2 regions of the Mesorhizobium sp. P171375 genome follow, and region 2 is predicted to be linked to the other one. Evidence: riboswitches for the same ligand, from Rfam matches in the RefSeq annotation. Region 2 holds a riboswitch; the other holds the start of a gene.
What was found. Region 2 has a riboswitch for S-adenosylmethionine ahead of ACYHH6_RS08620 (O-succinylhomoserine sulfhydrylase). Riboswitches for the same ligand answer to the same signal wherever they lie in the genome.
Positions count from the first base shown of each region.

Region 1: linked by a shared signal. The riboswitch ahead of metX (homoserine O-acetyltransferase MetX) and the one ahead of ACYHH6_RS08620 (O-succinylhomoserine sulfhydrylase) in region 2 are both predicted to bind S-adenosylmethionine.

Region 1 covers NZ_JBYNWF010000001.1:110,410-122,494, forward strand. The annotation lists gene ACYHH6_RS00545 (LysE family translocator) at 1-594, opposite strand, end outside; gene ACYHH6_RS00550 (aldo/keto reductase) at 692-1,639, opposite strand; gene ACYHH6_RS00555 (gamma-glutamylcyclotransferase) at 1,759-2,280, opposite strand; gene ACYHH6_RS00560 (DUF2125 domain-containing protein) at 2,403-3,401, shown strand; gene ACYHH6_RS00565 (sugar kinase) at 3,463-4,386, shown strand; gene ACYHH6_RS00570 (prephenate/arogenate dehydrogenase family protein) at 4,395-5,330, opposite strand; gene hisC (histidinol-phosphate transaminase) at 5,335-6,453, opposite strand; SAM riboswitch at 6,573-6,650, shown strand; gene metX (homoserine O-acetyltransferase MetX) at 6,711-7,880, shown strand; gene metW (methionine biosynthesis protein MetW) at 7,939-8,553, shown strand; gene ACYHH6_RS00590 (glycosyltransferase family 2 protein) at 8,885-9,820, shown strand; gene ACYHH6_RS00595 (DUF1194 domain-containing protein) at 9,849-10,649, opposite strand; gene ACYHH6_RS00600 (ABC transporter ATP-binding protein/permease) at 10,816-12,085, opposite strand, start outside.
Region 2 covers NZ_JBYNWF010000001.1:1,773,125-1,785,209, forward strand. The annotation lists gene phoU (phosphate signaling complex protein PhoU) at 1-384, shown strand, start outside; gene ACYHH6_RS08580 (magnesium and cobalt transport protein CorA) at 467-1,474, shown strand; gene ACYHH6_RS08585 (GcrA family cell cycle regulator) at 1,644-2,162, opposite strand; gene ACYHH6_RS08590 (aspartate aminotransferase family protein) at 2,521-3,720, shown strand; gene argF (ornithine carbamoyltransferase) at 3,738-4,649, shown strand; gene ACYHH6_RS08600 (Hsp33 family molecular chaperone) at 4,762-5,796, shown strand; gene ACYHH6_RS08605 (alpha/beta fold hydrolase) at 5,908-6,714, opposite strand; gene apaG (Co2+/Mg2+ efflux protein ApaG) at 6,802-7,194, opposite strand; partial or broken gene ACYHH6_RS08615 (ceramide glucosyltransferase) at 7,404-8,557, shown strand; gene ACYHH6_RS08620 (O-succinylhomoserine sulfhydrylase) at 8,598-9,788, opposite strand; SAM riboswitch at 9,846-9,923, opposite strand; gene ACYHH6_RS08625 (2'-deoxycytidine 5'-triphosphate deaminase) at 10,002-11,096, shown strand; gene ACYHH6_RS08630 (ABC transporter substrate-binding protein) at 11,200-11,970, shown strand.

The sequences.
Region 1 (12,085 bases), 1.7 Mb from region 2:
CAGCACCAGTGTTGCGGCGAACACCAGATTGATGATCCGCGACGCCTGTGGCTGGCGCAGGGTGCGGGCGAAGGCCGCGCCAGCCAGAAGCCACAGCACATGGATAGCGACGATCATCAAGGTGAGAACCGCGAGCCTCGCCGGAACGCCGAGAGCATCGGCGCCGGCCGCCGTCGCGGAGCCGGCAAGGACCGCGGCAATCGCCACATAGGCCTTCGGATTGGCGACGGCGAGCAGGAAGCCGCCGAGGAAGGTTGGCAGCACAGCCCTGCTGTCGCGTGCCGCCAGCGGCGGCGCCGTCGCTATTCTGAAGGCGAGATAGAGGATGTAGGCGGCGGAAGCGACCGCCAGCACGGGCGCCACCCCCGGCATCGAGGTGAGGATAGCCGTGATGCCGGTGGCCACCACCAGCAGCACCGCAACCGTGCCGAGAATGATCCCCCAAGCATAGCGGAGCGAATTGCGCAGGCCGAAGCCTGCGCCTATCGCCGTGACGCTGATCGTCGCCGGGCCCGGACTGCCCATGACGACGGTTGCCGCCAGCACCAGCGCCAGCAATTGCTGCCACGACTGGGAAAGAACCTCTGCGGTCATGCGATTCTCCCGCATCTTGCCACGATGCGGGAGAAATATGTCGGGCGGCGCAGGGCGTCTTGGATGTTCGTGCGCGGCAAAGGCTCAGGCTGAGCAGCTAGGCGCTGGCCTTGTCCAGCGCCGCGAGATCCTCCGCGCTGAGCTTCAGCGATGCGGCGCGCACCAGGCTGTCGACCTGATCGAGCGTCGTGGCGCTGGCGATCGGTGCGGTGATGCCGGGCTGCACCATCACCCAGGCGAGCGCCACTTCCGCCTGGCTGGCCGAATGCCGCGCCGACACAGTGTCGAGCGCCGCCAGGATGCGCATGCCGCGCGCATTGAGATAGCCCTTCACGCCACCGCCGCGTTCACTTTTGCCAAGATCGGCCTCGCTTCGGTATTTGCCGCTCAAAAACCCCTTGGCGAGAGCGAAATAGGTGATGACGCCGATATCCTCCGCCACGCACAGATCATGCAGCGGCCCGTCGAAAGACGAGCGATCGTAGAGATTGTATTCCGGCTGCAGCACGGCATAGCGCGGCAGGCCGCGCAGGCTGGCCACATCGAGTGCGGCGCGCAACTGGCCGGCGTCGAGGTTGGAGGCGCCGATATGGCGGACCTTGCCCGCGGCGAGCAGCTTATCGTAAACGCCGAGCGTCTCCTCGTAAGGCGTGGCCGGGTCCGCCCAGTGCGACAGGTAAAGGTCGATCACATCGGTCTGCAGCCGCTTGAGCGATGCGTCGACCGCCCTCTCGATATGGGCGGCCGACAAATCCTTTTTGCCTTGCCCCATATCCGAGCCGACCTTGGTGATGACGACGATCTTGTCGCGGTTGCCGCGGCTTTTCATCCATTTGCCGATGATCGTCTCGGATTCGCCGCCCTTGTTGCCGGGCACCCAGCGCGAATAGGCGTCGGCCGTGTCGATGGCGTTGAGGCCGGCGCCGGCGAACCGGTCGAGCAGGTCGAAGGAGGTCTTCTCGTCGGCGGTCCAGCCGAAGACATTACCGCCCAGAACCAGCGGCGCGATGGAAAGGTCGGTTTGACCGAGACGGCGTTTCTGCAAGATGGGGCTCCGTGATGCTGGCGGCGGCGGGCGAACCCGAATGCTTCGGGCCGCAGCTAAGCTAGGTCTCGCCGCGCCGAGGTCAAAGGCCTCAGCCAATTTTCCGGCGGCCCAGCACTTCACAAAGGCGCGACCCGTTTCGCCACCTCTTCCAGCCAGTGATCGCTGATACCGAGCGCTTCGAGGTGCTCGACCGCGCTCAGCACATAGTCCTCATTGTTTCCGGACTGGCCGATGGCGCCGCGGATGACGTTTGCCGCATGCGCCGCGTCGAGGCCGCCGGCATACTGCTCGTGCTGGCGGTCGACGATATAGGCAAGCGCCGGGACCGTTTCGCCGCCGTCGAGGCGGATGTCGAGCACACGCTCAAGGTAGACGCTGGTCACCAGTTCGCGCTCGCGCAGATAGTCAAGCACCTCATCGCGCAACTCACCGGGCACGCGAAACGCCAGCCCGATGCAGGAGCCGCCACGGTCGAGGCCAAGCACCAGGCCCGGCCGCTCGCGCGTGCCGCGATGCACGAAGGAATAGACGCAGAGCGACCGGCGGTAGCCGTAAAGGCGGGCGCGCCGGGTCTCGACATGCGCGAATCCCGGCCGCCAGATCAGCGAGCCGTAGCCAAAAACCCAAAAATCGCCCATATCGCCAAGCCTGATTGCACGAGAGTGACGCCGCCGCATCGGAATCGGTGCTCTTCTGTCTTTTTGCTTGTTGCGTAAACCACAGTCCACCCGCAACACGCCGCGTTAATGAAAGCCGCAGCATGACGTCAAGTGACGAACGCCCGTCGAAGTTTCGCCGCCGGCTGTTCTGGCTCGCCGCTTTGGCCGTTATGCTGTTCGGCGCCTACAGCGCGGTTTGGTTCTATGTTGCCGGCCGCGTCAGAAGCGAAGCCGACAAGGCGGTGGCGCAGCTGAATATCAAAGGCATCGAGGCCGGCTGCGCCAATCTCACCGTCAGCGGCTATCCCCTGAGCTTCGCCATTTCCTGTGATACGCTGGCTTACGAGGACGACGCCAGGAACGTCGCTGCCTCGACCGGTAGCTTCAACTTTCTGGCCGAACTCATCCGCCCGCTATCGCCCGCCGCCGAGTTGCGCGGACCGCTGCGCACATCGATGCCCGGGATGACCCCGCTCTGGATCGACTGGGACAATCTACAGGCCGGTGCAAAGCTGTCCTGGCCCTTGCCGCGCAGCATTTCGCTGCAGGCCGAAGGCCTGTCCGGCCAGACCGACCCGGCTGATGACACCGACCCGGTTTCGCTGTTCAGCGCCGGAACTGCGGCGGGAGAACTGCGGCCCGACGGCCAGGACATCGGTTATGTCGGAAACTTCACCGATCTTGAGATCGATCCAGACGCGATCGGCGGGCGCGTGCTGCCGCCACTCGACGGCAGCGGTGACGCGACGCTGAAAAACGGCGTGGCGCTGATGAAGACCGAGGCAAAGAGCGTGCGCGGCCAGACCGCCGACATCCACAAGCTCGATCTGTCGTCGGGAACCGCGCGCATCACCGTCTCCGGCCCGGTGTCGGTCGACGCCAATGGCCTGGTCAACGCCGACCTGACGATCAAGCTCAAGGATCCCAAGGCCGTGGCGGCAATCCTCGCCACCGCCATCCCCGAGCAGAAGAGCCAGATCGAACAAGGCTTTGCCGGCTTGGCTTTGCTCGGCAACGAGCCGTCGATGCCGCTCAAGGTGGTGAAGGGCAAGGCCTCGCTCGGCTTCATTCCTCTGGGCAAGATCAAGCCGCTCGATTAGAGCATGATCCCAAAGGCGGGAACCGCTTTGGGGGAGGATCCATGCTTAGCCAAGCCAACGCATGAACCGGCCAGTAAAACTGCTTAGTGTCGGCGCGCTGACGCTGGACACCATCCTGCGCCTCGAAACCCTGCCCACGCACCAAGGCAAGTTCATCGCTTCGGACGGCGTCCAGATCGCTGCGGGCATGGCGACAAGTGCGGCCTGCGCCGCACGCCGTCTCGGCGCCGAGGTGTTCCTGTGGGCAAGTGCGGGTGACGATGTCATCGGCGACCAGCTGCTGGCCGGCATCGAGGCCGAGGGCGTCGATTGCAGTTTTGTCCGCCGCGTTCAAGGTGCGCGTTCGGCGCTGGCCTCGATCCTCGTCGACGCCCATGGCGAGCGCGTTATCGTGCCTTTCTACGACCCGAAGGCGCAGGCTGATCCCGAGACGCTGCCCGTCACAGACCTTGCCGCATTTGACGCCGTTCTCGTCGATGTGCGCTGGCCGGGCGCTGCCGCCCTTGCCCTGACCGCCGCGCGCGACGCCGGCAGGCCGGCGATCCTCGATGCCGACACAGCGCCACTCGAAGTGCTGGAGCTTCTGTTGCCGCTGGCGTCGCACATCGTCGCTTCGGAGACAGCGGCGCGCATTGTCTGCGGCCACGCCCTAGATCCGGAGACCGCCTGCGCCGATCTCGCCAGCCGCACCGATGCCTTCGTCGCGGTGACCGGCGGAGCGGCGGGAAGCTGGTGGCATGACCGGTCCTCAGGCTGCGTTCGCCACATCGCGGCGCCGAAGGTCAAGGCCGTCGACACGCTGGCCGCTGGCGACATCTTCCACGGCGCCTTTGCCGTTGGGCTCGCCGAAGCCATGCCTGTCGAGCAGGCCTTGCGCTTTGCCAGTGCGGCCGCCGCGCTCAAATGCCAGCGCTTCGGCGGCCGGCTGGGCGCGCCGGACCGGGCCGAGACAATGGCCATGGTCGCGGCGACCTGGCCTGCCTGAAACGGATTTTAGCTCTTGGCGGGGTGTTCCACCGCTTGGCGACCAAAATCCGGCACGTCGATATCCTGGCCGGCCTCGATGATCGAGCGGCGCACGGCACGGGTGCGGGTGAATAGGTCGAACAGCTTATCGCCGTCACCCCAGCGGATCGCCCGCTGCAGAAAGGCCAGATCCTCCGAGAAGCGTGCCAGCATTTCCAGGATGGCATCCTTGTTGTGCAGGCATACGTCCCGCCACATAGTCGGGTCCGAAGCCGCGAGACGGGTGAAGTCGCGGAAACCCGAGGCCGAATATTTGATGACTTCGGTCTTGGTCACCGATTCCAGGTCGTCGGCCGTGCCGACGATGTTGTAGGCGATGATGTGCGGCAGATGCGAGACGATCGCCAGCGTCATGTCGTGATGCTGCGGGTCCATTGTGTCGATGTTGGAGCCGCAGCGCCGCCAGAATTGCGACAGCTTCTCCAGCGCGGCCGGATCGGTATCGGGCAGCGGCGTAAAGATGCACCAGCGGTTCTCAAACAGCTCGGCGAAGCCGGCATCCGGGCCGGACTTTTCCGTACCCGCCAGCGGATGTCCCGGGATGAAATGCACGCCGTCCGGCACATAGGGCTGCATCTGTGCAATCACCGAGGCCTTGGTCGAGCCGACATCGGTGAGGATGGCGCCCATTTTCAGCGCCGGCGCGATCTCTTGCGCCACCTCGCCCGACGATCCCACCGGCACCGAGACGATGATGAGGTCGGCATCGCGAACCGCTTCTTCTGCGTCCGTGGTGTAGGACTCACCGAGACCGAGCTCCTTCGCACGCGCCAGCGTGGTCGGGCTGCGCGTCGCGATGGCGACATGGGCGGCCAGGCCTTCGCGGCGGATGACGCGGGCCAGCGACGAGCCGATCAGGCCGATGCCGACCAGCGCGATCTTTTCAAACATCGGTGATGTCATTGTTTCAGCTTTTCAGGAATGTCGTGAGGGCATCGATGACGCCACGATTGGCTTCTTCCGTGCCGACGCTCATGCGCAGCGCGTTGGGAAACCCGTAGCCGGTAACGCGGCGCAAGATATAGCCGCGCTGGGTGAGGTACTCGTCCGCCGCCTCTGCCGAATGCTTCTTGTCATTGGGGAAGTGGATGAGCACGAAATTGCCGACACTCGGTGTCACCCTGAGCCCTAGCTTCGTCAGCTCGTCATTCAGCCAGGTAAGCCAGGTCTCGTTGTGCAACGAACTGCGCTCGACATGGGCGCGGTCGCGGATGGCGGCAATGCCCGCCTCGATCGCCGTCGCGTTGACATTGAAAGGGCCGCGGATCCGGTTGATGGCATCGACAATGTGAAGGGGACCGTACATCCATCCGATGCGCGCACCGCCAAGGCCGAGCTTGGAGAAGGTGCGGGTCATGACAACGTTCTGCGCGCTGCCGGCCAGCTCGATGCCGGCCTCATAGTCGTTGCGCCGGACATATTCGGCGTAGGCCGCGTCGAGCACCAGAAGCACGTTGCCAGGCAAGGCGGCATGCAGGCGACGGACCTCCTGGAACGGCAAATAGGTGCCGGTCGGATTGTTGGGATTGGCAAGGAAGATGATTTTGGTCCGCGGCGTCACCGCGGCGAGGATCGCGTCGACATCGGCGCGCTCGTCGGTCTCCTTGACCGTCACCGGTGTCCCGCCGGCCGACTGGATGTAGATCTTGTAGATCATGAAGGCGTGTTCGGTGATGATGGCCTCATCGCCGGGCGCCAGATAGGTCTGCGCCAGCAGGCCGAGGATCTCGTCAGAACCGTTGGAGCAGATGATGTTCGCCGGGTTCAGGCCATGCACTTCGGCGATCGCCTCGCGCAGCCGACGGGCGGTGCCATCGGGATAGACATCAAGCTTGGCAGCGACCTCCCGCGCGGCCTCGATTGCTTTCGGTGACGGGCCGAGCGGGTTCTCGTTCGACGACAATTTATGGACCTTGGCGACGCCGGCCGGCGCCGTGCTCTTGCCCGGCACATAGGCGTCGATGTCCATGATGCCCGCGCGGGGCGTCGGCCGTGCCTTGTCCGTTGTCTTGTTCATGTCGCAAATCCGTCGAGAATGCCTCCGTCCGGAGGCCGCAGCGGAAATACAAGCCGTGGCTCCGAATGTCGAGAGGCCCGGGCAATAGCTGGCCGTTGACGCCGGGCCGCCCGAGTTCTAGAAGAACGGAACAGTTCCGTGGTGATTTGGCCGGTCGGCTTGCAGCCACGTTAAACAACTCGCTAAAGGGCCGTTTGCGTGACGTAACCGGCTTTGCGATCGCATTGCCGGTTTTTTATTGCCTGACGGCGGGCAAGGAGAGTCACATGACCGCGCTCCGCGCCGCAAAAACCAACAATGAGGCCGACAACCCGTCGAGCCCGGTGTTGCGTTTTGGCCCTGACAAGCCGCTCAAGCTCGACGCCGGCACGCTATTGTCGCCGTTCCAGATCGCCTACCAGACCTACGGCACGCTGAACGACGCCCGCTCCAACGCCATTCTGGTCTGCCACGCGCTGACCGGCGACCAGCACGTCGCCAACACCAATCCGGTGACCGGCAAGCCTGGCTGGTGGGAAGTGCTGATCGGCCCCGGCAAGATCATCGACACCAACCGCTTCTTCGTCATCTGCTCCAACGTCATCGGCGGCTGTCTCGGCTCGACCGGTCCGGCCTCGACGAATCCCGCCACCGGCAAGCCCTACGGGCTCGACCTGCCGATCATCACCATCCGCGACATGGTGCGGGCGCAGCTGATGCTGGTCGACCATTTCGGCATCGAGAAGCTGTTTTGCGTGCTCGGCGGGTCGATGGGCGGCATGCAGGTGCTGGAATGGGCGTCGTGCTATTCCGAGCGCGTCTTCTCGGCGCTGCCGATCGCCACCGGCGCGCGCCATTCCTCGCAGAACATAGCCTTCCACGAGGTCGGTCGCCAGGCCGTCATGGCCGACCCGGACTGGCATGGCGGCAAATATTTCGAGCACGGCAAGCGCCCGGAAAAGGGGCTGGCGGTGGCGCGCATGGCCGCCCACATCACCTATCTGTCGGAAGCGGCACTGCACCGCAAGTTCGGCCGCAATCTGCAGGATCGCGAAGCGCTGACCTTCGGTTTCGACGCCGACTTTCAGATCGAGAGCTATCTGCGCCATCAGGGCATGACCTTCGTCGACCGCTTCGACGCCAATTCCTATCTCTACATGACCCGTTCGATGGACTATTTCGACCTCGCCGCCGACCATGGCGGCCGGCTCGCCGATGCCTTTGCCGGCACAAAGACGCGCTTTTGCCTGGTCTCCTTCACTTCGGACTGGCTGTTCCCGACCGAGGAGAGCCGCTCGATCGTGCATGCGCTGAACGCAGCCGGCGCGTCCGTCTCCTTCGTCGAGATCGACACCGATCGCGGCCACGATGCCTTCCTGCTCGACGAACCGGAACTGTTCGCCGCCATCAATGGCTTCATCGGCTCGGCGGCCCGCGCCAGGGGGCTCCGCGCATGACCCCGAAAAGTTGCAGACTTTTCGCACCGGGATCATGCGCCATCCGAGGGGCGAAGCCATGAGTGTCAACCGCGCCCAGCGCGTCGACCTCGAAGTCGTTGCCGGCCTCATTCCGCCGCTCTCGCGGGTGCTCGACGTCGGCTCCGGCGACGGCCTGCTGCTCGAACTCCTGCAGGAGACCAAGCAGGTCGACGGCCGCGGGCTGGAACTGTCGCAGCGCGGCGTCAATGAATGCGTGGCGCGCGGCCTCTCGGTCATCCAGGGCGATGCCGACACCGACCTCGAATTCTATCCCGATAAGGGTTTCGATTTCGTCGTCCTGTCGCAGACCCTGCAGGCGACCCGCAACCCGAAGCTGGTGCTCGACGAACTGCTCAGAATCGGCAACCGCGCCATCGTCTCGTTCCCCAATTTCGGCCATTGGCGGGTGCGGCTGTCGCTGTTCTTCAAGGGACGGATGCCGGTGACCGAGGACCTGCCCTATTCCTGGTACGACACGCCCAACATCCATTTCTGCACCATCCGCGACTTCGTCAACCTGGTCGAGGAGCTCGGCGCCTCGGTCGAGAAAGCGACTGCGCTGGACGGCAACGGCCAGAAGATCGGCCTGTCGATGCCATGGTGGTTCTGGAATTTCTTCGGCCAGCAGGCGGTGTTCTTGCTGAAGCGATAGTGTCTCCTATCCCAGCACGTCCGTGGCCTTGTGCGGGTGCCTGACACCGTCGGCGATGACCACATCGGCGTAGGCGGTCATGGCTGAACTCCCTGTTCGATCGAAGCGCAATAACCGGCTCCGTTGGCGCAATCTGCGGAAATGACGGCCATCGGTCGATTACGTCAGGGGTAATCGGCCAGCCTACGGGCGTCCTGGCTCAACAGTTTGTGATGACATTGCCGCCGGTTTTTTGTAGCGTCGAATCGAATGCCATCCCGAGGTAAGGCTTGGAAGGCGAACCCATCAAAGCATCCGGCCTCCAGGGAATTCGGGGCATAATCGAAGCAGCATGTCCAAGACAACCGACCTCGCTCCGCTGATCTCGGTGATCACGCCGACGCACAATCGCCGCAGCAAGGTGGTGCGCGCCGTCGAGAGCGTGCTGGCGCAGAATTTTGCCCGGTTCGAGCACATCGTCGTCGATGACGGCTCGACCGACGGCACGGCCGCGGCACTCGCCGAAATCCGCGATCCACGGCTGATCTATGTCGGCTCGAAATGGCGTGGCGCCAATGCCGCCCGCAATGCCGGCATCGAGCGGGCGCGGGCGCCGGTGGTCACATTCCTCGATTCCGACGACGTCTATTTGCCGGACCGGCTGGTGCGGACGCTGGAGCAGTTCGACAACAATCCCTCGCTCGAAGTGCTGATTAGTTCCTTCGTGTCGCTGAAGGGCAATCGCCGCACCAATTGCGTCAACCGCGAGGCTCTCCTGAGCCGCGACTCGCTGGAACGAGCCCTTGTCGCGCAGACCATCTTCATTGCCGGGTCGGCAATCACCGCCCGGCGCGAGTCGCTTTTGGCCATCGGCGGCTACGACAGCGACGTCACGCGCATGCAGGATCGCGAATTGTTGCTGCGCTTTGCCCGGCGCAGCGGCGCGCAATTGTCCGAAGTGATCGACTGGAAAAAGTACAATTCGGAGAATTCCATCTCCGGACAGCGCGATGGCTATGTCGAAGCCTATGCCAGTTTGATCGACAAGCACCCCTATATCGCCGACCGCTATCCCCACATTCCGCCCTACATGATCGCCCGGCAGCTCATCGCCGACGCGCTCAAGGGCAGGGTTTCGCAGGCGTTCTCCGGCTATCTGGCCAACCGGTCGTCGAAGGCACTCGGCTATTCGCTGCCGCAACTGTTTCGCGGCTATGTCGGCGGCCGGCGCTGGCGCCGCGATCTCTACACCGAATTTCGCGACAAATACGGTGCGCGGCCGGCCTAGAGCTTCCCTCGGGAACTATTTCTAGGCCTCATTTGTCGAGTTCCGGGAAATAAGGGTCGGAATAAAGCCGCCGGTCGCGTTCACCCTGCAGGCAGTCCATGGGCGCTGCCGCGTCGATCGTGACCACGGTCGCATCGGCAATGCCGCTCACCTCCAGGATAAGCTTGCGGCGTATGGCGGTGGCGAATTCAGACGCTGCGTAGATCGGCAGCACGAAGGAGCCGGGCCCACCGGTGACGCAATCGTCATAATACTGGTCGAGATGGCTGAAGGTCGGTGACGGGCTGATCAGGATCGGCAGACCATTGATGACGATGCCCTTGGCCACCGCGGCATCGCGTGTGGTGGCGACCGGCAGCCCAGTGTTGTTGGGGCCGTCGCCGGAGATGTCGATCACGCTGCGTGGTGCGTCGAAGCCGGTGCTGTCGAAAAGCCCGGCGCCGAAGGCAAGCGCGCCGGAAATCGAGGTGCCGCGAAAGCTGCGGAACGGCCGCGCGGCTATTTTGTCGGCGAAGGCGTCGGCGCTTTCTGCGCTGTCGATGACCTGCCAGGCGATGACGCCATCCTCGCGCACGACGCCCGCCCATTCGAAATAGGCAAGCGCGATGCGGCCGGTCGTGCCCGAGCGCACAGCCTTGATGAAGTCGGGATGCCTGAGCGCCTCGACATAGCCGGCACGCTGCAGCGCGAACTCCCTCTCGTCCATCGACTGCGAGATATCGACGGCCAGCACCAGTTCGACATCCACGGCAACGGCATTGGCCGGGGCAGCCACGGGCGTGACCGGAGTGCAGGCAAGGCAGGCTAGCAGGCTGAGCGCATCGAGCATGGCCGCACCACGGATGTTTCGATCCGCGAATCTTCGCCGCGATCGCGGCGAAATAAAGCCTAATGCATGTCGCTCAAAAGTGGCCCCGGTTTTGAGAGAACGACATGCATGAAACAAAGACCTAAAGCGCGTCGCGTGAATCCGTTCAAATGCGTCGCGCTTTAGGCTACTCTTTTCGCGGGCGAGCCCCTCTCGGCGGCGGGTCGATGGCGCCGGCCCTGACGCGAGCGGGCTTCAGCGCCGGCGCACCGGAATCCTTCACGATCGTCAGGCCGCGCGGAAAGAACTGAGTGTTGTGCTGGCCGCGCCCGATATTGATGATCGCGGCTCCCTTCAGGTGCTTTTCCAACATCGCCAGCACTCGCCTCAGCGAGGGTCCGTCAAACGCATCCATCGCTTCGTCGATGATCACCCATTTCGGCTGCCGCAACGCGAGCCTGGCCACGCCCAGTAGGCGCTGTTCGTCATCGGCCAACTCATGGTCCCAGCGCCCCACGCGGTCGAGCGACGATGACAGCCGTTCAAGACCAACCTCGGCCAGCACGGCCGAAATGTCGGCATCGTTAGCGGGCGCATGCCCGTTCGCATGATTGAGCACCTCTCGCAACGTGCCGGCCGGCAAATATGGGACACGCGGCACGAAGATGAGGGTTTCTCCAGCCGGTAGGCCGATCCGCCCCCTGCCCCATGGCCACAGGCCGGCAATGGCGCGGAAGAACAGCGTCTTGCCGGCGCCGGGCTCGCCGGTGATCATGACGCGCTCGCCGGGATGGATTTCGACGTGGCTGTCGGCAAGCTTGGTGCAGCCCTCGGGCGAGGCCACCTGGAGCTTTTCGAACGTCAGGCTGCCATTGGCGTTGTCGCCGAATTCAATGCGCTTTTCCTTGTCGTGCAGCACATCGGTTTCATCGAGCGCGATGCGGAAGTCGGCAACGCGCATCAGCGTCGCGCGCCAGTCGGCGATGCCGCCGATGTTGTTGATGAACCAGCGCAGCGACGAATGCACCTGGTTGAAGGCACCAACCGCCATCATCAGCCCGCCAAAGCTGATATCGCCCGAGAAATAGACCGGCGACGCCACCAGGATCGGCGCCACCACGGTGATCCAGCCATAGGTATCGGTCACCCAGGACAGGTTGATCTGCGCGGTGTAGATGCGCCGCATGGCGCCCAGCACCGTGCCGAGGTCGAGTTCGAGCCGTCGCTTGGCGTCGGCTTCGCCATGGTAGAGCGCAATGGCGTCGACATTCTCGTTGACCCGCACCATCGAGGAGCGCAACTCGGCTTCGCGCGTGTAGCGGTCGCTGTTGAGGCGGATCAGCGGCCGCCCGACCAGCCAGCTCAACCATGAGGCGATGCCGGCATAGAGGAACGCTGCCCAGACCATGTAGCCCGGTATCGCCAGCGACCAGCCGTTGATGTGGAAGACGAAGCCC
Region 2 (12,085 bases):
GACGGCCGCCAGCCGACTAGCCTGTTTCGCGGCCTCGAGGCGCTGGCCGATCTGGCGCTGACCCAGCTGAAAGAGGTGCTAGACGTCTACGCATCGCGTTCGGTCGACAGAATAGGCTTCGTGCGCGACCGCGACGACCAGATCGACGCCATGTACACCTCGCTGTTTCGCGAACTCCTGACCTACATGATGGAAGATCCGCGCAACATCACGCCGTGTACTCATCTGCTGTTCTGCGCCAAGAACATCGAGCGCATCGGCGATCACGCCACCAACATCGCCGAGACCATCTATTACATCGTCACCGGCGACCAGATGCCGGCCGAGCGTCCCAAAGGCGACAAGACCGACAAGGTGGCGCTTCCGTCGCTGCCGGTGAAGTGATCGCGCGCCCCTCGAACGCTTAATCATATTGCGCTAAACTATCGCAGCGTTAAGCTTCTCAGGTTCTGCTCCGGAGGCTGCGATGGAATATGTCCGAGAGTTCAAGCCGGCGCCGGCATCGTCCGGCATCATCGCGTCGAGCGTCTACACCGCCGGCAAGCGCATCGCCGACATCCCGATCGAAGAGGCCGGCGAATGGGCGAGGAAATCGGGCCATGTCGTCTGGATCGGGTTGCTCGAACCCGACCGCGAGCTGTTGCTGCGCGTCAAGGCGCAGTTCCATCTGCATGAACTGGCGATCGAAGACGCCGAGCATCCGCACCAGCGGCCAAAGATCGAGCAATATGGCGATGCCCTGTTCATCGTCGCCCGCACCGCCCAGCTGATCGACGGCCGCGTCACCTTCGGGGAGACCCATCTGTTTGTCGGCTCAGGCTATATCGTCAGCGTCAGGCATGGTCCCTCGACCTCCTATGCCGCCGTGCGCCAGCACTGGGAAAGCTGCCCGCATTCGCTGGCCAAGGGCGAGGATTTTGTCCTCTATGCCATTCTCGACTTTATCGTCGACAATTACATGCCGGTGCTGGAACAGATCGAGGACGAGGTCGAGGCGATCGAAGACAAGATCCTGCTGAAGCCGATGACCGGTCCCGACATAGAGCGGCTCTACATGCTGCGCCGCGATTTGTTGCGCCTGCGCAATGCCGCACTTCCCTTGGTCGAGGTCTGCCGCCGGCTGACCAGCGCCGAACTGCCGCAGATCCATACCGCCATGCACCCGCTGTTCCGCGATGTGACCGATCACATCCGCACCGTCCAGGAAAAAATCGACAGTCTGCGCGAGGTTCTGGCCTTCGCCTTCGAAGCCAGCTTGCTGGTTGGCCAGAGCCAGGAAACGGCGAATACCAAGAAGCTGGCGTCATGGGCCGCCATACTGGCGGTGCCCACGGCGCTCGCCGGCATATACGGCATGAATTTCGATGACATGCCGGAACTGAAGATGGAATACGGCTACCCGGTAGTGCTGACCGCGATCGCCTGCATCTGCTTGTTTTTGTACTGGCGGTTTCGCAAGAATGGATGGTTGTGAGGGTAGGGCAGTAGGGCAGTAGGGCAGTAGGGCAGTAGGGCAGTAGGGCAGTAGGGCAGTAGGGCAGTAGGGCAGTAGGGCAGTAGGGCAGTAGGTTAAGACGACGCCTCACGAGCGCAGTTCAAAAACATACTGCCCTACTGCCGTACTGCCCTATTCCCCTGATACCTTACCTGCTCCGCCGCCGCTCCGAAGCCGGCTGGAACGCAACCCTTGCGTGATACTTGCAATAGGGTCCGGTTTCGGCGGCCTCGTTGCCGCAGAAGTTGAAATCTTCCGACAGCGGATCGCCATTCGGCCATTTGCAGGTGCGCTCGGTGAGGTCGGTGAGCTGTAGATGTCGCGAGATCGGCACGACGACGTTCTCGACCGGGCGGATGTAGTGGCGAGCCACCGGCTCGGCGTCGAACTGTGTCTGCAGCGCGGTCGCGCCGATCGAGGTGGTGACGTGACGCTGCGTGGTTGCGGCGCGCGACACCGACTTCTGGATCGAAGATCCCTGCGTCGTCTTCTTCTGGCGCGCCGGCGTTGCCGTCGAGCGTCCGCGGCCCGACAGCTTCAGCCGATGCACCTTGCCGATGACGGCGTTGCGGCTGACCCCGCCGAGTTGGGCCGCGATCTGGCTTGCGCTCAAACCTTCCGACCACAGTTTTCTGAGAAGTTCTACCCGCTCGTCAGTCCAGTTCATGAGACCGCGCTCCTGCTAAGCGTGCGGCAGCCGGAATCCATTCCCGACCCGGCAACCTTTGCCGGGGCAGACACCACATATATTAGGTGATTAGGTCCGCCGCACGAAATCTAGTTATTTCCCGACTACAATTACCTCATGTGTTGACTCGGTGACAAGAGTCCCAGGGGCAACACGAATCGGTTTTTTCGGTTTTCCCCAACTTGCCCGGTCGCTTATGAGCCGGCGTCTCGTCGGGAGCTTGCCGCGCGCCTTTGCACGACGTTTTCGTTGACTTCATGGCCGAAAAACACGATAAGCCGCACAAGGCCGCCGCTTTGGCGGCTTTTTTGATTTTCCGGTACCGGAGACGCATATAATGAGCGGTTCGGCGCTTTACGAGACCTTTGCTCGCGCACCCCTGGCCTTCGACCACGGTGAAGGCACATGGCTGGTTACCGACAAGGGCGAGCGATATCTCGATTTTGCTGGCGGCATCGCAGTCAATTCGTTGGGCCACAGCCATCCGCATCTGGTCTCGGCGCTGACCGAACAGGCGGCCAAGCTCTGGCACGTCTCCAATCTCTACGAGATCCCGGGGCAGACCCGGCTGGGCGAGCGGCTGGCCGAGGCTACTTTCGCCGACAAGGTGTTCTTCACCAATTCCGGCGCCGAGGCCTTGGAATGCGCGATCAAGACGGCGCGGCGCTACCAGTTCGTCAAGGGCCACCCCGAGCGCTTCCGCGTCATCACCTTCGAGGGCGCCTTCCATGGCCGTACGCTGGCGACCATCGCCGCGGGCGGCCAGTACAAATATCTCGAAGGCTTCGGCCCCAAGGTCGAGGGTTTCGACCAGGTCGGCTTCGACGACATCGACGCCGCCGAGAAGGCGATCACATCAGAGACCGCCGCGATCCTGATCGAACCGGTGCAGGGCGAGGGCGGCATCCGCCCGGTGCCGACGCAATCTCTTAAGCGGCTGCGGCAGCTTTGCGACCAGCACGGCCTGCTGTTGATCTTCGATGAGGTCCAGTGCGGCATCGGCCGCACCGGCAAGCTGTTCGCGCATGAATGGACCGGCGTGACGCCCGACATCATGGCGATCGCCAAGGGCATTGGCGGCGGCTTCCCGATGGGCGCGTGCCTGGCCACCGACGAAGCTGCCGTCGGCATGACGGCAGGCGTGCATGGCACCACCTTCGGCGGCAATCCGCTGGCGATGGCGGTCGGCAACGCCGTGCTCGATGTGGTGCTGGAAGACGGCTTCCTGGAAGACGTCCAGCGCAAGGCATTGCTGATGAAACAGGGCCTGGCGGCCGTCGCCGACGAATTTCCCGATGTCATCGAAGGCATCAGGGGCACGGGCCTGATGCTCGGCCTGAAATGCGCCATGCCCAACACCAAGGTCAACATGGCGCTGCGCGACCAGCATCTCCTGGCGGTACCGGCCGGCGACAACGTCATCCGCCTGCTGCCGCCGCTCACCGTCACCGACGCCGAGATCAAAGAGGCGCTCGATCGCATCCGCGCCGGCGCCAAAGGCCTGGCCGACGCCATCACCGCAGCCGCCGCGAAGTAACCCCGGAACCATTCCTGATGTCACTTCGCCATTTCACCGATCTTTCCGCCGTTTCCGAAGGCGATCTGCGGTTCATGCTGGACGACGCGGTGGTGCGCAAGGCGCGCCTCAAGGCCGGCGAGCGCACCAGGCCGCTCGAAGGCAAGGTACTGGCAATGATCTTCGACAAGCCGTCGACGCGCACGCGTGTCTCCTTCGACGTCGGCATGCGCCAGCTCGGTGGCGAGACCATCATGCTGACCGGCACCGAAATGCAGCTCGGCCGCTCCGAGACCATTGCGGACACCGCCAAGGTGCTGTCGCGCTATGTCGACGCCATCATGATCCGCACGACGTCGCATGAGCGGCTGCTCGAGCTGACCGAGAATGCCACCATCCCGGTTATCAACGGGCTGACCGACGATACCCATCCCTGCCAGCTGATGGCCGACATCATGACCTTCGAGGAGCATCGCGGTCCGGTGGCCGGCAAGACCATCGCCTGGACCGGCGACGGCAACAATGTGCTGCATTCGCTGCTCGAAGCCTCGGCGCGCTTCCGCTTCAACCTCAATGTCGCGGTGCCGGAAGGCAGCGAGCCGGCGCAGAAGCACATCGACTGGTCGAAGACCAACGGCGGCAAGCTGCATTTCACCCGCTCACCTGAGGAAGCCGTTGACCAGGTCGATTGCATCGTCACCGATTGCTGGGTGTCGATGGGCCAGGAACACCGCGCCCGCGGCCACAATGTCTTCTCGCCCTATCAGGTCAATGCGGCGCTGATGGCAAGGGCCAAGCCCGACGCCCTGTTCATGCACTGCCTGCCGGCGCATCGTGGCGAGGAGGTGACCGACGAGGTCATCGACGGGCCGCATTCTGTGGTGTTCGACGAGGCCGAGAACCGGCTCCACGCCCAGAAGGCCGTGCTCGCCTGGTGTCTTGGAGCTTGAAGTGCCTTGGTGCCTGACGTGCTTGGGCGCTTGATCTGGGGCGGTGTGATGCCTATCTGCGCCGCATTACGCAAATCAAGCGCGTTTGGACGCATGCACCCCAGAGGGCGGCATGGCCGCGCCCTGGAGCTTTGTCATGTTGGAAACGCATCAAGTGACTGAACATCACCCCAAACTCGGCGAGTTCGGCTATGCCGGCGACGATCACGTCGTACCGTTCGAGGTCGGCCCGCTCGACGTTCGCGGCCGCACCGTGCAGCTCGGGCCGATGCTCGACGCCATCCTCAGCCGTCACGACTATCCCGAGCCGGTTGCCCGCCTGCTGGCCGAAGCCTGTGTGCTGACGGTGCTGCTCGGCACCTCACTGAAATTCGAGGGCAAGTTCATCCTGCAGACCCGCACCGACGGGCCGGTCGACATGCTGGTGGCGGATTTCTCCACGCCCTCGGCATTGCGAGCCTATGCCCGCTTCGACGCCGACAGGTTGGAAGCCCTTGTTGCCGCAGGCGAGACCTCGCAGCAGACGCTGCTGGGCAGCGGCGTGCTGGCGCTGACCATCGACCAGGGCGCCCACACGCAGCGCTATCAGGGCATCGTCCAGCTCGACGGCGAGACGCTGGAAGACGCCGCGCGCACCTATTTCCGCCAGTCGGAGCAGATCCCGACCGAGCTCAGGCTTTCTGTGGCCAAGCTTCTGACGCCGGGCCCCGGCGGCGCGCGCGAACAATGGCGCGCCGGCGGCATCCTGGCGCAGTTCCTGCCGCAGTCGCCCGAGCGCATGCGCGTGCCCGACATTTCGGGCGGCGACGGCGATCCACGCGATGTGACGCATGAACCGGTCGACAATTCCTGGCAGGAGCTGGTGGCCCTGCTCGGCACCATCGAGCCGACCGAACTGATCGACCCGACCATCGGCGCCGAGCGGTTGCTCTACCGGTTGTTCCATGAACACGGCGTGCGCGTCTTCGGCGGCGTTCCGGTCGGCGACCGGTGCTCGTGCTCGCGCGACAAGATCCGCGGCATTCTCGAAGGCTTCTCCGCCGAAGAGATCAAGGAGAGCACCGAGGATGGCGGCATTCACGTCGCCTGCGAGTTCTGCTCGAAGCAGTATGACTTCGACCCAGCGGAGTTTGGCGCGGCTCAATAGGGTCGCTTCGTTAGAAAGCCGCTTCGCAACCTATCCTCTCCCCAGCCGGGGAGAGGATCCATGGCTTACCCTTGGCGGTTGGTCTCTTTGACCGCCGCACCGATCTCAGCGTCAAATGAATTCCTGGAGATGCTTGCGGACATCTGACATTCGTTCGACCGGAGCCATATGGGTTTCATCCCCGAGCACCGTGAGCTTCGCTCCTTTGATTGCACTCGCGGTAGCTTCCATCATGCCGCCGCCGAAGAACTGGTCCCTTTCGCCGCCAAGGATCAAAGTCCTCGCCGAAATATCGTTGAGGTCTTCGTTTGTCACATCATTGTCGAGCATTGCTTCGAGATAGCGGACGATCGAACTCGGCGCTCCCATCCGTGCAATCAATCTGCGCCCTTCGAAGCTCAGGCGAAAGCGCAAGAGAAGGTTCAGCCACGGTCGACGAAATACCGTTGTAAACTCCTGCAGCAACGCGTGAAATTGTTCGGCTTTTGCGAACTGAATCTGTTTCTGGAGCCGCTTTTTTCCATCGGCCGAAAAACCGTATGCGCTCGCCAGCAGGATCAGCTTGCCCACAAAGTCCGGATACCGTGCTGCCACCCGCGTTGCGATAACGCCGCCATAGGAAATACCCATCAACCCCACTGGCTTTTTGAAGTTGACGTCGATGATCTCCGCGATGTCTCCAGCCATACCCTCAAGCGAAAGATCGGCTTTTGGATCGGGATCGTAGCCAATCAGCACAAAGTTCGTGTCGGGTGGAAGAATACGGATAAGTCGTCCGGCATCCTTTTCCAGCCTGGATGGCTCGGGCTTCATCATGAAGCCCTGGCCGCCGTTAATGATAAGAAGGCTTTCAGGTCCCCGTCCAACTCTCGCGAACGGCATCCGACCCGGAAACAACCCTGTTTCAATAGTGCGCATCAAGCCGCTGCCTGGCGCTGGCCAGACGCCCCTGATCAATGGGAAGTAAAGCTACCTTGACAAAAGCTGGCGTAACGCTTCCTGCCACTAATTCACCGTCCGCCGTGTCCCCGGCAAATCCAGCGAAAACGCCGGGATAGCGATGTCGAACGTCTCGCCCCTTTTGTTGCGCATGGTGTAATGCCCGACCATGAAGCCCGACGGTGTCGAGAGCGGGCAGCCGGACGTATATTGATAGCTGTCGCCGGGATTGAGCTCGGGCTGGTCGCCGACGACGCCGGCGCCGCGCACTTCCTCGACCCGGCCACTGCCGTCGGTAATGTGCCAGTAGCGCGACATAAGCTGCACGAACTCGTCCGACTGGTTGTCGATCGTCACTTGGTAACCCCAGACATAGCGGTTCTCCGACGGATCGGAGCGATCCTCCAGATAGAACGGTCTGACCTGCACTTCGATGTTGCGCGTGACGGCGCGGTACATAGGCTGCTCCAAACGACACCAACGGACCTGTCGGCGCTCTTGCCGTACTCCCGGATTAGGGCCTCATGCGCAGTTGCCGAACAACAATGTCATTTAAGTGACACATGACAATGATGGTGTGCACGAACCGTATCGGGCGACTCAGCGCTCTGTCGAACTGTTGAAAACGGCCATTCCTGGCCGCTTTTTCCCGGAGTGACCAGATCACGATGGAACTGACAGTCATAGCAGCGGTGCTTTCGACATTCCTGCTTCTTTCCAATCTCGCCAGCATTGTGCTTGCCTCGCTCAGCCTGAAGCGGCCGCGCCAGATTGCTCCGCCGGCCAGAAAGGCGCCGCCGGTGTCGATCGTGGTGCCGTCGCGCGGCGTCGAACCGTTTACTGAGGAGACGCTTGCCCGTGCCTTCTCGCTCGACTGGCCGCGCTACGAGCTGATCTTCTGCGTCGCCCATGCCGACGATCCGGTGGTCAAACTGATAAACCGGGCGATTGCCCGGTTTCCAAAGGTGGCGGCGCAGCTGCTGATCGGCGATGACCGGGTCAGCGCCAACCCCAAGCTCAACAATTGCGTCAAGGGTTGGGTGGCGGCGCAGCACAACTGGGTCATCCTGGCCGATTCCAACGTGCTGATGCCTGTCGACTATGTCCAGCATCTGATGGCGGCCTGGCGGCCGGACACCGGGCTTGTCTGCTCGACCCCCGATCGGCTCGCGGCCGGACGGTTTTGGGCCGGGTCGAATGCGCCTTCCTCAACACGCTGCAGGCGCGCTGGCAATATGCCGGCGAAGCCCTTGGTCTCGGCTTTGCCCAGGGCAAAAGCATGCTGTGGAACAAGCCGATGCTCGACGCCAATGGCGGCATCGAGGGGCTTGCCGCCGAGATCGCCGAGGATGCCGCCGCGACCAAGCTGGTCAATGGGCTCGGCCTGCGCGTCAATCTCGTTGCCTCGCCCTTCGAACAGCCGCTCGGCCAGCGTACGTTTGCCGAGATCTGGTCGCGCCAGACGCGCTGGGCGCGGCTGCGCCGCGTCACCTTCCCACTGTTCTACACGCCCGAGATCCTGACGGGTGTGGCGGTGCCGCTGCTGCTGGCACTGGTCGCGGCGGCAAGCGCCGGCGTCAGCATGCCCACCACGGCTTTGTGCGTTCTGGCCTTTGCCTATGTGCCGGAATGCCTGCTCGCCTGGGCCAAGGGCTGGTATTTGTCACCGCGCATCGTCACCGCCATGATCGTGCGCGATGTGATGCTTCCCGCCATCTGGTCGCGCGGTTGGCTCGGCGGCGCGGTCGAATGGCGCGGCAATGCCATGACCATCCGCACCAAGGCGATGACGGAACTGGAAGAGGCCTCGTCGGGCGCCTGAGCGCCGCCCAGGCCTTTGCGTTGCTTTCGCAGCAAGGCCGCTACTTCGCCGCCTTCAGCGCCTGCGCAACGTCCTCGAGTAGATCGTCCGTATCCTCAAGACCGACCGACAGCCTCAGCGTTCCCGGCCCGATGCCGAGTTCGGCGCGTGCCTCGTCGCTGAGGTTTTTGTGTGTTGTCGTTGCCGGATGGGTGATCAGGCTCTTGGCGTCACCGAGATTGTTGGAGATCAGCACGATGTCGAGCGCGTTCTGCAAGGCGAAAGCCGCCTGCTTGCCGCCCTTGACGTCGAGGCAGATCAGCGTCGAGCCGCCCGCCATCTGCTTCTTGACGATGTCGGCCTGCGGATGGTCGGCGCGGCCGGGATAGATGACGCGGGCGATCTGCGGCTGTCCGGCCAGGAAATCCGCGATCTTGCCGGCACTTTCCGTCTGCTGGCGCACCCGCACCGGCAGCGTCTCCAGACCCTTAAGCAGCGTCCAGGCGTTGAACGGCGACAGGCTCGGACCGGTGTGGCGGAAATAGTCGTGCAAATTCTCGTCGATCCACTTCTTGTCCGACAGGATGATGCCGCCAAGACAGCGTCCCTGGCCGTCAATGTGCTTGGTCGCGGAGTAGACAACGATGTGGGCGCCGAGTTGCAAGGGCTTCTGCTGCAAGGGCGTGGCAAAGACATTGTCGACGATCAGCCTGGCGCCGATCGAGGTGGCGAGCGACGCGACAGCGGCAATGTCGACCACTTCCAGCGTCGGGTTGGTCGGGCTTTCCAGGAAGAACAGTTTGGTGTTCGGCCTGACCGCCTTTTCCCAGTTGGCGATGTCGGTGCCGTCGACCAGCGTCGCCTCGATGCCGTATTTCGGCGCCAGCGTCTCGACCACCCAGCGGCAGGAACCGAACAGCGCGCGCGCCGCAACGATATGGTCGCCGGCCTTGGCGCTGCACAACAGCGCCGCCGTTACCGCAGCCATGCCGGACGCGGTTGCCCGCGCGTCTTCGGCGCCTTCCAGCGCGCACATGCGCTTTTCGAACATGTCGACGGTCGGGTTGGCGTAGCGCGAATAGATGAAGCCCGGCTCCTCGCCCTTGAAACGGGCTTCGGCGGCCTGCGCCGTCTCGTAGACATAGCCCTGGGTGAGGTACATCGCTTCCGACGTTTCGCCGAACTGGGAACGCAGCGTCCCCCCATGCACGAGTGCGGTCTGAGGCTTCCAGTTACGCTTCTTGGTGCTCATCGCTTTTCTTCCAGACACAAAAAAACCGGCCGCGAAAGTCGCAACCGGTCCATACGGCCTTGCGGCCCGACGGTCCTTTAGCGACTTGTTTAACGTGGCTGCAAGCCGACCGGCCAAATCACCACGGGATAACGACCCTTTAGACCTCAGCCATGCTTGCGTCAATTGCCGGCTTCATTAAGAGGTTTGTACCAGTTGGAGCGGAGCCAGCCATTGCGGCAGACAGGCATTCTTCCCGATCAGGATATTTCCGCGCTGTTCCAGTCCGGCGCGCTGAAGTCGCCGCGCGCGCTCGATGTCGACCAGGTACAGCCGGCCAGCCTCGATCTCAGGCTCGGCGACAAGGCTTTTCGCGTCCGCGCCTCCTTCCTGCCCGGCCCCAACCACAAGGTGTCGGAGAAGCTCGAGCGGCTGAAGCTGCACGAGATCAGCCTGACTGAAGGCGCGGTGCTGGAGACCGGCTGCGTCTACATCGTGCCGCTGCTCGAGAGCCTCGCCCTGCCGGCCAATATTTCCGCCTCGGCCAATCCCAAGAGCTCGACCGGACGGCTCGACATCTTCACCCGGGTGATGACCGACCGCGGCCACGAGTTCGACAAGATCGCCGCCGGCTATCACGGGCCGCTCTATCTCGAGGTCAGCCCGCGCACCTTCCCGATCGTCGTGCGCGCCGGCTCGCGCCTGTCGCAGATCCGCTTCCGCACCGGCAATGCGCTGTTGTCGGAGGCAGAGCTGAACGAATTGCACCGGGCAGAGATGCTGGTGGCCACCGAGCCACCCAACATTTCCGGTGGTGGCATTGCGCTCTCGATCGACCTCGACGGTGATCAGCACGGGCTGGTCGGCTATCGCGGCAAGCATCACACCGGCCTCGTCGATGTCGATAAGCGCGCCGCCCAGGATGCCGTCGATTTCTGGGAGCCGCTTTACAAGAGCGGCGCCGGCGAACTGGTGCTCGACCCGGACGAGTTCTACATCCTGGTCAGCCGCGAGGCGGTGCACGTGCCGCCGCTCTACGCCGCCGAGATGACGCCGTTCGACCCGCTGGTCGGCGAATTCCGCGTCCACTATGCCGGCTTCTTCGATCCCGGCTTCGGCCATTCGGCCGCTGGTGGCACCGGCAGCCGGGCGGTGCTCGAAGTGCGCAGCCACGAAGTGCCGTTCATCCTCGACCATGGCCAGATCGTCGGTCGGCTGGTCTACGAGCATATGCTGAAGCGGCCGCAGGCGCTCTACGGCACCGATCTCGGCTCGAATTACCAGGCGCAAGGCTTGAAGCTTTCCAAGCATTTCCGCACCGCCGTCTGAACCCTCAATCACCGTTGGGCAAAATACTTGCCTGCATTGGCTCACCGTGCTTGGCTGCCTTTCTGTGGCCGGCAAGAGACCGGCGCGTAAGGGGAACCAAAAAATGCAGATTTCGAAATGGATCATATCGGCAGCCAGCGCTGCCATGCTTGTAATGGGGGCCGGTTCGCTGGCGCAGGCGCAGGAGAAATTGAAGATCGGCACCGAAGGCGCCTATCCGCCCTTCAACACCATTACATCTGACGGCAAGGTCGAAGGCTTCGACATCGACATTGCCAATGCGCTGTGCGCGCAAATGAAGGTCGAGTGCGAGATCGTCACCCAGGACTGGGACGGCATCATTCCAGCGCTGCAGGCGAAGAAATTCGACGCCATCATCGCCTCGATGAGCATCACCGAGGAGCGCAAGAAGCAGGTCGCCTTCACCAACAAATACTACACCACGCCGCTGGCGCTGGTGGCGCCGAAGGACAGCGACCTCACGTCCACCGAACCGGCCGCCCTTGCCGGCAAGACGGTGGGCGCGCAGGCGTCGACCACCCAGGCCGACTACGCCCAGAACGCCTACGGCAAGGCCGGTGCGGAGGCAAAACTCTATCCGACTCAGGAAGAGGCGATCACCGACCTGCAGAACGGCCGTCTCGACGCGGTGATCTCGGACAAGTTCGTGCTTATGGACTGGCTGAAGAAGGCGAGCGACGGCTGCTGCAAGCTGGTCGGCGACGTCAAGGGCACCGAGACGCAAGCCGGCATCGCAGTGCGCCTGGAAGACACTGCTTTGCGTGACAAGCTCAACGCGGCCATCGACGCCATCGTCGCCGACGGCACCTACAAGAAGATCCAGGCCAAGTATTTCGATTTCGATATTTATTGAGAAGTCGACGCTGCTAATCTCCCCCCTCGTGGGGGAGATGCCCGGCAGGGCAGAGGGGGGCGCGACGGATCGCGGCCTCTTCGCGGCTAAGAAAAAAGTCCGAAGGTAGGGGCTG